DNA from 3 places in the Variovorax sp. H27-G14 genome. Region 1 is predicted to be linked to each of the others. Evidence: riboswitches for the same ligand, from Rfam matches in the RefSeq annotation. Region 1 holds a riboswitch; each other region holds the start of a gene.
The links. A riboswitch is a leader RNA that binds a small molecule or an ion and turns the genes downstream of it on or off. The one in region 1 is predicted to bind cobalamin.

Region 1 (5,053 bases):
CGTCATGAACGGCACGCTGATGAAGCCACCGCCCGCGCCCACCAGGCCCGAGATGAAGCCGATGGCGCCACCGGCCGCAAGCTGCCCGCCGGTGCCCGGCATCTGCCGCGTCGGCTTGGGTTTTTTGTCCAGAAACATCTGCGTGGCCGAGAAGCCGACGAACAGCGCGAAGAAGATGGCCAGCGCCGTGCCCTTGAGCAGCGCGAACACGCCCAGGCTGCCAATGAGGCTGCCGATGACGATGCCCGGCGACAGCCGCTGCACGATGTCCCAGCGCACCGCGCCGCGCTTGTGATGCGCGCGCACGCTGGACACCGACGTGAAGATGATGGTGGCCATCGACGTTGCAATCGCCATCTTCACCGCCAGGTCGGCCGGCACGCCGCGCTGGCCCATGATGATCGTGATGAACGGCACCATCAGCATGCCGCCGCCGATGCCCAGCAGGCCCGCGAGGAAGCCAGTGCCCAGGCCGAGCAGGGCCAGTTCGGCAATCAAGAGGGGGTCGAGCAGGGCGGCGAGGTTCACGGTGGCGTCAGAAGGGAAAGTGCTGCTGCAAAAAGCAACGGCCCCGTGCAACTGGTGCAAGGGGCCGTGGCCGGAAAAGGTGTCTGCAGATGGTGTGCCGGACCCGCATCCTGAACCAGGGTTCAGGTGGGCGAGGGCAGCAAGACTTCGGGTTCATCTAACGCGAGATGATCACGCCCGTCTAGCGATGTACCAAGCCCGGCTCCGGAGAGCATTGGAACAAGGAAATATTAAGCCCGACACGTCTGCAGACAAGGCGGATTTTACGCCCCGTATGCGCCCACCGCGCTCATTCAGAGCAAATGTCCATCGCCGGCCAGGGCCTGATCGAGTCTTTGAATGAGCTGGCCGGCTTTGGTGTCGGTTTCGGTGGTATCTGTGCTGGGTGTGCCTGCGGCAACCGCCGCGGGCGCGGCGGCGGCGGCTTCAGTGGTCGCGGCCTGTTGCGCGGCCAGGTCGAACGCCAGGTTCAGCGACGCCAGCACCGCGATGCGGTCGCGGGCCTTCACTTTGCCTGCATCGCGGATCTTGCACATGGCCGCGTCCACGCGCTCGACGGCTTCGCGCAGTTGCGCCTCGCCACCGTCGGGACAGCCGAGCAAATAGCTCTGGCCCATGATCTGAACTTCAATCTGCTTCATGCGGGGGAATCTTGGGAGGGGGGTTCTACCGGCAACCGCTCCAGCAGGGCGTCCAGGCGTGTGCGGGCCGCTGCAAGCCGCGACTTCAGGGCGTCGCGTTCGCGTGCCAGCGCATCGACCTGTTCCTGCAACAGCGCATTGGTGCGCTGCACCTCTTCGTGACGCACAAGCAGGCGTTCAACGCGCTCGGCGATCTGGTCGATGGGGCTGGAGGCGGGCATGGTTGGCGATTGTAGTTTCCTGGGAAAGCGGTCTTGCCGACGCCGGGCGCAGCCGCCAGCGTGGTCGGCATTCTGCGGCCTCGCGTGCCACCGATCAAACCTTTCATGCCTCGCTCAGGCGCACATAGGTGGCCAGCAACGCGCTCTTGGCGACCACGCCCAGCAGCACCGGGTTGGCCGTGCTCTCTATCACCGGCAGCCGCTCGCCCAGGTGGTCCAGAAAGCGCTGCAGTGCTTCGCCCAGGCCGGTGTCGGCGGGGATCGGCTGCAGCGCCTGCGACAGCAGTGCGCCCGCGGTGGTTTCGGCAGGCGCGGTGCCCAGCGCGCCAAGCGGCACCACGCCCAGGTAGCGGTTGCCCTCGTCGACCACATACAGGTACTTCACCGGGTGCTGCAGAAAGAGCTTGCTCATCGCTTCGCGGTCTGCGTGCGGGCCGACCACGGTTTCGGCCGGCTGCACCAGGTCGCGCATGTGCAGGCCGCGCAGGCGCAACTGCGTGTCGCGCTGTTCGTTGCGGCGCAGCGTGATCTCGTACATGGAGCCCGCGTTGGCCGAGCGCGCCACAAAGTACGCGATGACGCTGGCCGCCATCAGCGGCAGCATGACCTGGTAGCTCAGCGTCATCTCGAAGATCATCAATATCGCCATCAGCGGCGCCTGCGTGGCGCCCGCCAGAAACGCGCCCATGCCCACGATGGCGTACGCAAACGGTGCCGAAGTGGCGGCCGGCCACAGCGCCTGCACCCCCTGACCGAACAGCGCACCCACCATGCAGCCGAAGAACAGCGCCGGCGTGAACACGCCGCCGACCGCGCCCGACCCCGCGGTGGCCAGCGTGGCCGCCGTCTTGGCGACCAGCACCATCGCAATGAGCGCCCAGGGCCACGGCGTGTGCAGCACCGCGTTGACCACGCTGTAGCCGTTGCCCCACACCTCTGGCATCGGCACCGATATGGCGCCCATCACCAGCCCGCCCAGCGCCAGCCGCAAAGGCAGCGCAAGCGGCAGCCGCGAGAACAGCGCGCGGCTGCCCTGCAGCGCGCGCAGGAAGCCGATGGCTGCAAAGCCCAGCAGCACGCCGAGCACGCAGAACAGCACGACCTCGGTGCCGTGAATTTCGGGGAAGGCCGGCATCCTGTAGGGGGGCTGGTAGCCGGGCAGTGAGCGCATCGCCACGTTGGCGACCACCGACGCAATGATGATCGGCCCCACGCTTTCCATGGCAATGGAGCCCAGCACGATCTCCGCGACGAAGAAGGCGCCCGCAATGGGCGCGTTGTAGGCGGCGGTGAGGCCTGCCGCCGCGCCGCAGGCCACCAGCAGACGCAGCCGCTCGACCGGAAAACGAAACACGCGCCCCAGCAGCGACGCCGCCAGCGCGGCCAGCTGCACCATCGAGCCTTCGCGCCCGATGGAGCCGCCGGTGCCGATGCTCACCAGCGACGACGCACTGCGCACCAGCGTTTGCGCCACCGGAATGCGCCCGTCGCCCAGCACGATCGCTTCCATGTAGTCGGAGGTGGCGCTGCGCACCGCCACGCGCTTGGCCAGCACCAGCAACCCGCCCGCCACCAGCCCGCCCAGCGTGGGGCAGGCCACGCGCGCCCACCATGGCAGGCGCTTGGCCATGGCCACCAGCCCGTCGCCGGGGCCGAGCAGCAGGTGCTCGAAGTGATAGAGCGCCGCGCGAAACAGTTCGGTGGCCAGGGTACCGAGCAGCCCCGCTACGATGGCCCACAGCAGCATCGACTGCCAGCCGGAACCACCCAGCATGCGCTGCAGCGCCGAACGAAGATTCAAAAATACCGAGGCGGGCCGCATCATGGGCGCCGATGTTAGCGGCGGTGCGCAACTTTCGACTTAAAGCTGGATCTCTGGGCCTAAAATGCCGGCCGTTGGTGCTCGCGGCGTGGTTCACACGGCGCAGTTCAACGGGAAGCAGGAGTGAACGCCCCCCGACCTCAGGTCGGTACCCGGCCGAAGCCGCCTGCGCTGCCCCCGCAACGGTCAAGCAGACGGCGCCGCAAGGCGCCAACCCCTTTCCATTCAAGCCACTGGGCGCCCTGAAACAGGTGCCTGGGAAGGCGGTAGGGGTTGTTCTGCCAGCCCGGATACCGGCCAACAAGGCGGCTGCCGCATGCATCGAAGCATGGGGTGGCCATGGTGCCCATGGCGCTGGCGGGGAGGCCGGCGAGGGGTATAGACGTTCGTTCGGTCCATTCAATGATTTCCCACGTTTGCTTTTCCAGCGGCCGCGCACCTGCGCGCCGTGTTCGCCTCGCTTGCTTGCCACTGGCACTGGCTTGCGCATTTGGCGGCCTCGTCCATGCCCAGGAGGCACCCGCCCTGAGCGAAACGGTGGTCACCGCCAACCGCACGCCGCAGGCGCTGTCGGAACTGGTGGGCGACGTGTCGGTGGTCGATCGCCAGGCCATCGAGCGCAGCGGCGCAACCGGCGTGGCAGACGTGCTGGCGCGCCTGCCCGGCATCGAGATCAGCCGCAACGGCGGCGTGGGCAACACCACCAGCCTGTTCATCCGCGGCGCGGAAACGCGCTTCACGGCGGTGTACCTGGACGGCGTGCGCATCGACTCGCAATCCACCGGCGGCGCCGGCTGGGAAGGCATTCCGCTGTCGCAGATCGACCGCATCGAAGTGCTGCGCGGCCCGGCCGCCGCGGTGTACGGCTCTGACGCCATTGGCGGCGTCATTCAGCTCTTCACGCGGCGCGGCGAAGAGGGCGTGCGCCCCTACGCGGGCATCGGCATCGGCAGCAAGGGACTGCGCCGCATCGAAGGCGGCGTGAGCGGCAAGTCGGGTCTGTTCGACTATTCGTTCGGCGTGGCGCATGAAGAAAGCAAGGGCTTCAACGTGCAGCCCGTGGACAAGCGCACCCCCAGCAAGGACGGCTTCACCAGCCCCGACCGCGACGGCTACCACAGCACCTCGGGCAATGTGAAGCTGGGCTTTCAGCTCACGCCCGACCAGCGCCTGGACGCCACGCTGCTCACCAGCGACACCACGGCCGGCTACGACGCCACCGTGTCCTACCGCACCAAGCTGCCCATTCAGTTCCGCGACGACGAGGCGAACAACACGCTGCGCACCGCGGGCCTGACCTGGTCTTCGAAGTGGAACGACATCTACAGCACCCGCCTGCAGGTGACTGACTCGCAGACCGTGTACAAGACGCAGCCTTCGTTCTACCGCACCGAAACCAACCTGCGCGGCTACCTGTTCCAGAACGAATTTCGCTTTGGCCCGCACCTGGTGACGGCCACCTTCGAGCGCCGCGAAGACGCTCTCGTCAACGCGGCCACCACCTCGGCCAAGCTGCTGTCGCGCGACCGTTCGCAGGACGCGCTTTCGCTGGGTTACGGCTTCGTGCAAGGCCCGCATTCGCTGCAACTGCACGCGCGCCATGACAAGGACAGCGAGTTCGGCGGCAAGACCACCGGCAGCGCGGCCTACGGCTACGCCATCACGCCCGCGCTGCGCTTCACCGCCTCGGCCGGCACCGCCTTTCGCGTGCCCACGCTGTACCAGCGCTTCAGCGAATACGGCGTGTCCACGCTGCGCCCCGAGACCAGCCAGAACGTGGAGCTGGGCATGAACTACGCCCAAGCCGACACCACCGCCGGCATCGTGGTGTACCGCAACCG
Region 2 (5,053 bases), on a different contig from region 1:
CTCGTTCATCCTGGCCGGGCTGGGCGTGTCGCTGGGCCTGCTGCCGGTGGAAGGGCAGAGCCTGGTGCTGGCGGGCGCGCTCATCTCCATTGCCACCAACCCGCTGTGGTTCAGCCTGATCGTGCCGATGCAGAAATGGCTGCACGCCCATTCATCTTTTGCGCGCGGGCTGGAATCGCGTGACGACCCATTGGCCGAGCTGCCGACGACCACGGAGGCTAAATACCTCTCACGCCAGGTGGTGCTGGTGGGCTACGGCCGCGTCGGGCGGCGCATTGCGCAGGAGCTCGATGCGCACGACATTCCGTATGTGGTGGCCGACCAGAACCGCGAGCTGGTCGAGAAGCTGCGCGAAGCCGGCACGCCTGCCGTGTGGGGCGATGCGGCCGACCCGGCCGTGCTGATTCAGGCGCACATTGCGCGCGCCCGTGTGCTGGTGGTGGCCACGCCCGACGCGCTGAACGTGCGCCAGATGATGGAAACCGCGCGCACGCTGAACCCCAACATCCAGACCGTGATTCGCAGCCACAACGAACAAGAAGCACGCCTGCTCACGCAGGAAACCTCGGCCACCGTGTTCCTCGGCGAGCATGAACTTGCTCAGGCCATGGCGCGCGACGTGGTGCAGCGCGCCGTGTCGATTGCCGTGCCGGCCTGAAAAAAGACCAGAGCCCGCGCGGCTCTGCAATGTCAGAGGTCTTCGATCACCAGCGCGCGGTAGCGCTGCGCAATGGAATAGGGCACCGTGCGCACAGCCACCATCAGGCGTTCAGCTGCGTCGCTGTCGTCGGTCTTCACCAGAAGCGCGGTGTGGCCTTCCTGTGCGAGCTTGGTGTAGGCCCGCACAGTCGCGCCTTCGGTGCCGGCGGAGGGCAGCGGGTCGTCCGCGGCCTCCACCGTGGGCGCGATCTGCGAGAGCACGGCCTCTGGCGGAATCAGAAAGATGTCGTCGCCGCTCATGCCCTCGTCGATCAGGCGCTGGCCCACGCGGGTTGCGTCATGCGCATTCGCGAACAGCACCATCGAGTAGCCGGTCGGGTAGAACGCGCCGCCCAGGGTCGCGCGCATGCTGGGGTCGAGACTGAAAGGTTTCATGCTGCCTCCATATGTTGGGCAAACCGTAGGTCTTGCGCGGGGCCTGCCATGTAGGAGAAGCCCTGGGCTGTCAACCGGACCTTTGCGCCACCCATTGACTGTGGAGCCCCCTCGCTTAAAGCCCATGCCTTCTTCCCGGAACATCGCACTCACGGTCCACGAACTGGAACCGGGCGAGTTCTACTGGGTGGTGATGGAGGCGGTCGACAGCGGCGCGGCGCCGGGCGAAGCCCCCCATGTGTACGTGCCCATCGACTCCGCGCTCGAGGCCTATGCCAATTACTCGAACGCCCTGGTGGCCGGCGTGGCCGTGATGCGGCGCATGCTCGGTTCCGGCCCCAGCTCGGGCCCCGGCGCTGGCCCCGGCTCGGGCCTCGGCTCCCTATAATCCCGCCCGTCTGGCGCGCCGATGTTCATCGGCTGCGCCAGACACCACGGTTCGAAGGTGCCCCGCACGCCATATGACATGGCCCAGGGGTTAAACGGGAAGCAGGTGCGCCGCGTCGTCAGTGACGCGTCAAAGCCTGCGCTGCCCCCGCAACGGTCAGCGGATCTGGAAACCCTCTCGCGCGAGCCTTCTGTTGAAAGGCATCGCCAGCCACTGTGCCTGGGCATGGGAAGGCGAGGGTTTCGGTCGCGGTGTGCATGCTTCATGCAGCACACCACGGCGCTCCGCGAGCCCGGATACCGGCCTTCGCAACCGCCTTCGGACGCAGCGGGAGTGCGCGTTCGGGCCTGCCGCCTCGCGCTCTTGCGCGCACCGTGGCAGTCCCTTCGCCTCTCCCTTCGCGTCCTTCATCGGTCAGGAACCTGCGGGGACGCGGGCCGCAGCAGAGGTCACATGGGTCGAACAACACGGGCGCCACGCCGCACGGCTTTGGGGTGCGCGGCCGCCTCGAAGGGGCTTGCGCAAGCCAGCCCATGAACCAACAATCAACTTTCGCACCTCGGTGCAATTCAGGAGGTGCGCGATGCACATCGAACCCGGTCTTGTCGACGGATCCAAGATTTTTCTCAGCTACGCCACGGCGGCCGCTGCACTCGCATACACCGGCAAGGTGGCCTTCGACACCCTCATGAAGGACGGGCCCGCCGCCCTGGTGCTGCGCTCGGCCATTGCCATGGCGCTGGTGTTCTGCTTCTTCGAGCTGCTGCCGCACCACCCGGTGGGCGTGTCCGAGGTGCACCTGATTCTGGGCACCACGCTGCTGCTGGTGTTCGGGCTGGCGCCCGCGGCCATCGGGCTGGCGGGCGGCCTGCTCATTCAAGGCCTGTTCTTCGAGCCGCAAGATCTGCCGCAGTTCGGCATGAACGTCACCACCTTGCTGGTGCCGCTGTTCGCCACGGCCGCGCTGGCGCGCCGGATCATTCCGCAGAACGTGGCCTATGTGGACCTGAGCTACCAGCAGGCCTTCAAGCTGTCGGTGGCCTACCAGGGCGGCATTGTGGTGTGGGTCGGCTTCTGGGCGCTCTACGGGCGCGGCACGGGGCTGGAGAACCTGAGCCAGATCGCCAGCTTCGGCGCCGCCTACATGACGGTCGTGCTGGTCGAGCCGCTGGTCGACTTGGGCGTGCTGGCCGCGGCCAAGGGCTGGCGCCGGCTGCAGGGCTCGGTTTTTGTCGAGCACCGCTTGTACGGCGGCGTCTGAGCCCGGCTTCGTCTCTGTTGCCTTCTTGCCGCGGTCCCGGGCACGTCTGGGGACTGCGGCGCATCCTCTGGAAAATTCGAAGCTGGCGTGCCGCTGGGCGCCTGCTTCGCGTTGACCCCTCGCTTTGCTGGCTTCTTGCCATCTGTTCGCCCTCGGCGCCTGAAAGAACATTCCCATGACCCCCACAAGCAACGCCAAGATTCCCGTCACCATCGTCACGGGCTTTCTCGGCAGCGGCAAGACCACGCTGCTGCGCCACATCCTCGGCAACGCAGAGGGCCGCCGCATCGCGGTGATCGTCAACGAGTTCGGCGAGCTTGGCATCGACGGCGAAATTCTTCGCGGCTGCGGCATCGGCTGCGACGACGACGGCAACGAGCGCGCAGGTGCCCTGTACGAGCTGGCCAACGGCTGCGTGTGCTGCACCGTGCAGGAAGAGTTCTTGCCCGTGATGCTGCAGCTGGCCGAACGGCGCGGCGACATCGACGCGGTGCTCATCGAAACCTCGGGCCTCGCGCTGCCCAAGCCGCTGGTGCAGGCCTTTCAGTGGCCGGACATTGCCAACATCTTCACCGTCGATTCGGTGGTCACCGTGGTCGATGGCCCGGCTGCCGCATCGGGCCAGTTCGCCGCCAACCCCGCGGCCGTGGACGAAGCCCGCCGCGCCGACCCCAACCTCGACCACGAGTCGCCGCTGCACGAGCTGTTCGAAGACCAGCTCTCCGCCGCCGACCTGGTGGTGCTCAACAAGACCGACCTGATGGACGACGCCGCGCGCGCGCAAGTGGAGGCGCTGGTGCGCGAAGAGCTGCCGCCCGAGGTGAAGATCGTTGCCGCCACCCAAGGCAAGCTGCCGCTCGCGCTGCTGCTGGGCCAGGGCCGCGCGGCCGAGGCCAGCATTCACCTGCGCGAGAGCCACCACGACCATGAAGAGGACCACGACCACGACGAGTTCGACTCGCTCGTCATCGAGCTGCCGCCCGTGGATCGCGACAGCCTGCTGGCCGTGCTGGCCAGGCTGGTCGAGCAGCACACCATCTACCGCGTGAAGGGCTTCGTCGCCATTCCGGGCAAGCCGATGCGCCTGCTGGTGCAAGGCGTGGGCCGTCGCTTCGACCACCACTTCGACCGCCGCTGGCGCGACGGCGAGGCACAGCGCACGCGGCTCGTGTTCATCGGCGAAGACCTGGACGAGGGCGCGCTGCGCAAGGCGCTGCAAGAGGCGAGCGCGGTCGCAGCTGCATGACAGCCCTGCAGCTCGACAGCCTGACCGCCTGACCCCATGCACCTGCTGAGCACCCAGCCCGGCCGCTTCGTCGAAGACGACAGCGTGGTCACCCGGCTCGACCAGACGCCGGGCGACATCGTGGTGCTCAGCTCGGCCGACACCACGCTCGCGCTGCTGGCCGCGGCGCGCACGTCGCTGGCGGCCACCGACCCCGGCTACCCTTCACTGCGGCTGGCCAACCTGATGTACCTGCGCCAGCCGGCCTCGCTCGACCTGTACATCGACGAGGTGCTGCAGCATGCGCGCGTGGTGGTGGTCGACCACTTGGGGGCGGAGTCGGCCTGGGCCTATGGGCTGCAGCAGCTGGAGAAGCTCGCCAAGCGCAAGGGCCAGCAGCTCGCCATGTTCTCGGGCGACCTGCAGGAAGACGAAGACCTGCTCGCGCGCGGCACCGTGCCGCGCGACGTGAGCCGCCAACTGTGGCAGTACTCGCGCAGCGGCGGTGCGGCCAATGCGATGCAGTTTCTGCGCGCGGTGGCCTTCCACGGCCTGGGCCACGGCCCGGCGCCGCTGCCGCCGCGCAGCCTGCCGCAGGTGGCGCTGCATGTGCCTGCGCACATGTCGGGCGGAATGAATGCCGCGCACTCCGTGGCGGGCATCGACGACCTGCGCGCCGGCTGGCACGACGGCGCCCCCGTGGTGGCGCTGGTGTTCTACCGCTCGCACCTGCAGTCGGGCAACACCGTGGCCTTCGACGCGATGGCCGAGGCGCTGAGCGCGCAAGGGCTCAACCCGCTGCCCGTGGCGCTCGATTCGCTCAAAGACCCGCTGTGCCTTGCAACCTTTCGTGCGCTGTGCAGCGAGCACGACGTGCAACTGGTGCTCAACACCACCGCCTTCGCGGCACTGGGGCAGGGCGCGCAGAACGCAGAAGGCGAAGCCATCGCACTCGCGGGCGATGCGCCTGTGCTGCAGGTGATCGTGAGCGGCGGCAACCGCGAAGACTGGCTGGCCGACAGCCAGGGCCTGCGCCCGCGCGACATCGCCATGCAGATCGCGCTGCCCGAGATGGACGGGCGCA
Region 3 (5,053 bases), on a different contig from region 1:
TGGTGCGGCTGCCCTCCTGCGCGGAAATCACTTGCGTGCCGGAGCGGCCCAGCGTCTGCTCGAACTTGTCGTGGCGCAGGCCGGCGGTGATGCCGAAGGCGTCCCACTCGAGGCGGTCTTGCAGGTAGAAGCTGCGCACATCCTGGTCGAAGCGCGAGAACGTGGTGGCGCCGCGAATGCCGCGCGGGTCGTTGCGCACGTTGGTCACCGGCACGTTGTAGAACGGGCCGCGGTACGTGGGTGCGTTGGTGAAGGTGGGCGAGTCGAGGTTCTGCCAGCCGCGCTCCAGGTTCACGCCCACCTGCAGCTCGTTGCTCCAGCGCTTGCCGCCGGTGAGCCAGGTCAGCGCCACGTCGTGGAACACGCCGCGGTCGGAGGTGTCGCTTTCGGAGTAGCCCTTGTTCACCGCCGCGGGCGGCGGCACGATGGTGATGCCGCCGGCAAAGAAGCGGTCGTAGCGCGAGAAGCTGCTCAGGTGGTTGAGCGACCAGCCGCCGCCAAAGTCGACCTTGTTCTTCCACGCGATCGACTGGTAGTCGCCCACCACGTACGAATCAGGTATGCCGTAGTTGTCGCGCGAGGTGATGGCGAACATCGGCTTGCCGTACTGCAGCGGCACGATGGAGCCACGGTCGCCGCGCACGTGCGAGTCGTAGATCTGAAAGCCCGTGGTCCAGCTGTTGGTGACGGCAAAGTCGCCGCCCAGCACGGCCGCCGTTTGCGCGCGGCCCGCGTCGCGCTGAAAGCCCTTGTAGTCGTTGTTGGCCGCGCCGATGTACAGGTTGCCGCGCTCGAAGTCCCAGCGGTAGCGCACGCTCGCGTCCTTGCGCCCGAAGCTGCCGAGCGTGGTGCTCACGCTGCCGCCGGCGCGCTCGGGCTTCATGAAGAACTGCGCCACGCCGCCAATGGCGTTCTTGCCGTACAGCGCCGAGGCCGGCCCCTTGATGAACTCGATGCGGTCCACCAGGTCGGGCGCGATGAGCGTGATGTCGGCATTGCCCTGCAACTGGCGCAGCGGCACGCCGTCGATGAGCACCAGCACGTCCTGCGTGTCGCGCAGGCCGCGCGTTTCAAAGCGCGTGTAGTAGTTGCCCTGCGTGCCGAACTGCAGGCCCGGCACGGTGCGCAGGGTGTCTTCCAGCGTGACCGCGCCCATGGCGTCCATTTGCGCGCGCTCTACCGAGTAGGTGGTGAACGGAATGCGCAGCGGATCGGCTTCTAGCCGGGTGGCGGTGGAGATGGTTTTTTTCTCGTTGACCGTGAGCGTGGGCAGCGCATCGGCGGCCTTCGTTTCCTGCGCGGAGGCGCCGGAGAGCGCCAGCAGCAGGCTCGCGCCGATGAGGGAGGTGTGGGGGCCGGAGAGGGCCTGAAGGCCGAGGTGATCGCGCACGCGTTGTTCCTTGTGGCCCGCACGCCCGCGGACCGTTTCACAGAAGCGAACGCCAAAGAAAAAACACCTGCACGACATCGGCAAAAGCGCGCACGCACAAAGGCACGCGGCACCTGCCGACCCGGACAAACGCACTCCCGCAGCGTCCGAAGGCGATTGCGAAGGCCGGTATCCGGGCTTGCGAATTGCCAGGGTGTCGCATGCTTTTTTGCAGCGCACACCCAGGCGGAACACCCTGCCTTCCCACGCCCGAAGGCGCAGTGGCTGCGCATGCCATGCAGGCATGCACACAGGGGGTTCCAGATCCGCTTACCGTTGCGGGGGCAGCGCAGGCATTGCCATGTCTGAGCGACGCGGCGCACCTGCTTCCCGTTTAACCCCCGTGGCCATGTGGCTGGCGGGGGCACCTTCGAACCGTTGAATTGCGCGGCAGCACGTCCCCAGGAAGAACTGCTGCGCAAAGGGGCGGAATTATAGGGACCGTCAGTGCGCAATCAGTGCGTCGTCAGTCCAGCAGCACGCCGCCGAGCACCGTCGACACGATGCTTTCGAGCGCCTGGTCGTAGTGCGCCGCGGTGAGCTTCTTCACCTGCAGCACGGCGTTGACGATGGGTTCGTAGTCGGCATAGAACTGGGTTGCGGCCCAGAGCATGAACAGAAAGTGCCGGGGGTCGATGGTGCGAATTTTCTTGGCCGCCATCCAGGCCTCGAACACCTCGATGCTGGCCGCCGTGCTCTTGGCAATGTGGGCCCGGTCGGCGGCCGAAAGAAAGGTGCCGCCGCGCACCACCTCGTTGGCGAACAGGCGCGCCTCCAGCGGGTTCTTGCGCCCGAGCTTGAGCTTGGCTTGCACGTAGGCACGCAGTGCCACGGCGGGCTCGGTGTCGGCCTTCAGGATGCGCAGTGCGCTGTCCCACTCTTCCAGCAGCGGCGCGAAGGTGGCGCTGTACAGCTCTTCCTTGGTGGCGTAGTAGTAGTAGACGTTGGCCTTGGGCAGCTCCGCCACGGTGGCGATCTCTGCAATGCGGGCGCCGTCGAAGCCCTTGGCGGCGAACACCTCGCTCGCGGCCTTCAATATCTTGCGCTTGTTGGCCGCCCGGATCTCCCTGTCCGCTGGGGTTTCCGGTTTGGGAAGTCTGGAAGGTCGGGGAGTTGATGTGTCGCGCATGGGCAATGGATGTCACTGGTGACAGAACGCAAATTTTAGGTGCGCCCCGAAATGGCGCACGGGCAAGCACCAAAAAAATTCTGACCAACTCGTCAATTTATTCCTTAGAATTTCCTGACGAACTGGTCAGCTTTTTTAAGTTTGAATGGAGCCCGATGCCCCAAGCCCTGTGCACCGCCCTGCGCACCGCCCTGCAAGAAACTCTGGCCGACTGGCCAAACGACCTGCCCCCCGCATGGCGGGCCGCGCTGGGCGATGTGGCGCTCGACTTCGCGGGCATCGACCCCGCGCTCGATCTGCACGCATGGGAGCCGATTTTTCCGGCGCGCAAGGGCCGCCAGCTGGCAGGCATGCCCCACGGCGCGCACATGCTCAAGGCCTTCGACAGCGTGATGCCCGCGGGCGTGCGATGCGTGGTGCTGGGGCAAGACCCGTATCCGTCGATCGACATTGCCACCGGCCGCGCCTTCGAGGTGGGCAACGTAGCGCAGTGGCGCGAGCTCGACAAGATGTTCACCAAGAGCATCCGCGCCTGGGTGCAGATGCTGGCCGAGGCACGCACCGGAAACGCGGGCTACGGCGGCAGCTTTGCCAACTGGCCGCGCACGCTGCAAGACATCGAATCGGGCGTGCTGCCCTTCGAGACACCCGCCACGCTGTGCGACCGCTGGGCCGACAGCGGTGTGCTGCTGCTCAACACCTCCTTCACGCTCAGCCGCTTTCAGGTGGCGATCGACCCGCACCAGTCGCACGGCCACCTGGTGCTGTGGAAGCCGCTCATTGCGGCGGTGCTGTCGCACCTGTTGCAGCGCGGTGAGCCGGTGGTGTTCATGGGCTTCGGCGCCTCCGCGGCCGAGGCGTTGCAGGCCGCGGGCATTGCGCAAGGCCGGCACGGCCACGTCGCCTGCCTGCTGCGCGAGCACCCTGCCTATGCAGACGCCGTGCTGGGCCTGCCCAACCCCTTCGCGCTGTGCAACGCCCATCTCGCCGAGATGGCCTGCGACCCCATTCCCTGGTGAGACCCGGTGACCCCATGAACCAAAACCACAACTACAAAAGCAGCGACAGCGACAACGCCGACAGGAACGACTACGACTACATCGTGGTGGGCGCCGGCTCCGCGGGCTGCGCGCTGGCCGCCCGGCTCAGCGCCCGCCCCGCCACGCGCGTGCTGCTGCTGGAGGCCGGCGGCAAAGATTCGAACCCCCTCTTTCGCCTGCCGATGCTCATGGGCAAGCTGTTTCAGTCGGGCATCTACAACTGGCACTTTCACTCGGAGCCGGAGCCCAACCTCAACGGCCGCAAGATCTATTGGCCGCGCGGCAAGGTGCTGGGCGGCACGTCGACCATCAACGGCATGATCTACGTGCGCGGTGGCAAGCAGGACTACGACGGCTGGGCCGCCATGGGCAACCTGGGCTGGTCTTACAAAGACGTGCTGCCTGCCTTCAAGCGTTCCGAAGGCCACATTCAGCGCGAAGGCGTGTTCCACAACACCAAGGGCGAGCTCACCGTGTGCCGCGCGCGCGGCTGGAACGCGCTGCTCGACGTGTTCTGCCTCGCGGGCCAGCAGGCCGGCTACCCGCTGAACGACGACTTCAACGGCGCAAGCCAGCTCGGCTTTGGCCGCTACGACTTCACCATCAAGCAGGGCAAGCGCTGGTCCACGTCCTTCGCGTTCCTGCGCCCGGCGCTGAAGCGCAGCAACCTCAAGGTAGTGACCCGCGCGCTCACGCACAAGGTGCTGGTCGAAAAGAACCGCGCCGTGGGCGTGGCCTACGAAGTGCTGGGCCAGTTGAAGACCGTGCGCGCCCACAAGGAGGTGATTCTTTGCGCCGGCGTCGTCGGCTCGCCGCACCTGCTGATGCTCTCGGGCATCGGCCCGCAGGAAGAACTGGCCAAGCACGACATTGCCGTCCTCAAAGACCTGCCCGGCGTGGGCGGCAACCTGCAGGACCATGTGGACTGCGTGATGTCGTACGAGTGCAAGCAGCCCGTCACGCTCTACAAGGACCTGCGCGCCGACAAGATCGCGTTCTCCGTGGTGCGCGGCATGCTGTTCGGCGAAGGCATCACCACCACCTTTCCGTACGAGGCCGGCGCCTTCATCAAGACCCGGCCGGAGCTTGCGCACCCCGACGTGCAACTGCACTTCATGCCCGCGCTGGAGAAAACGGCGAACCTGTACTTTCCCAACCCGTTCAAGAAATCCACCGTAGAGGCCAAGCACGGTTTCACGCTGCGCGTGGGCCCGGTGAACCCGAGCAGCAAGGGCCGCATCAGCCTGCGCTCCGGCCGGCCCGACGACGCACCGCTCATTCGGCCCAACTACCTGCACACCGACTTCGACCGCCAGACCATGGTGGACGCCATTCGCGCCACGCGCCAGGTCATTGCGCAGCCCGCGTTCGACGCCTACCGCGGCAAGGAGCTGGCACCCGGCCTGGAGAAGCAGAGCGACGAAGACCTCGTGGCCTGGCTGCGCGCCACCGCCA

Region 2: it holds a riboswitch for cobalamin, as region 1 does, so the genes downstream of both, VLK31_RS09305 (energy-coupling factor ABC transporter permease) here and VLK31_RS07415 (TonB-dependent receptor domain-containing protein) in region 1, are expected to answer to the same signal.
Region 3: it holds a riboswitch for cobalamin, as region 1 does, so the genes downstream of both, VLK31_RS09505 (TonB-dependent receptor) here and VLK31_RS07415 (TonB-dependent receptor domain-containing protein) in region 1, are expected to answer to the same signal.

What each region holds. Positions count from the first base shown of each region.
Region 1 is NZ_JAYLVN010000002.1:396,119-401,171, forward strand. It holds gene VLK31_RS07395 (sulfite exporter TauE/SafE family protein) at 1-528, opposite strand, end outside; gene VLK31_RS07400 (cell division protein ZapA) at 822-1,169, opposite strand; gene VLK31_RS07405 (DUF904 domain-containing protein) at 1,166-1,390, opposite strand; gene VLK31_RS07410 (ClcB-like voltage-gated chloride channel protein) at 1,494-3,215, opposite strand; cobalamin riboswitch at 3,271-3,529, shown strand; gene VLK31_RS07415 (TonB-dependent receptor domain-containing protein) at 3,615-5,053, shown strand, end outside.
Region 2 is NZ_JAYLVN010000003.1:71,131-76,183, forward strand. It holds gene ybaL (YbaL family putative K(+) efflux transporter) at 1-658, shown strand, start outside; gene VLK31_RS09295 (hypothetical protein) at 691-1,095, opposite strand; gene VLK31_RS09300 (hypothetical protein) at 1,220-1,483, shown strand; cobalamin riboswitch at 1,522-1,806, shown strand; gene VLK31_RS09305 (energy-coupling factor ABC transporter permease) at 2,067-2,744, shown strand; gene cobW (cobalamin biosynthesis protein CobW) at 2,920-3,990, shown strand; gene cobN (cobaltochelatase subunit CobN) at 4,027-5,053, shown strand, end outside.
Region 3 is NZ_JAYLVN010000003.1:110,545-115,597, reverse strand. It holds gene VLK31_RS09505 (TonB-dependent receptor) at 1-1,390, opposite strand, end outside; cobalamin riboswitch at 1,536-1,816, opposite strand; gene VLK31_RS09500 (TetR/AcrR family transcriptional regulator) at 1,896-2,465, opposite strand; gene VLK31_RS09495 (hypothetical protein) at 2,714-3,577, shown strand; gene VLK31_RS09490 (GMC family oxidoreductase) at 3,592-5,053, shown strand, end outside.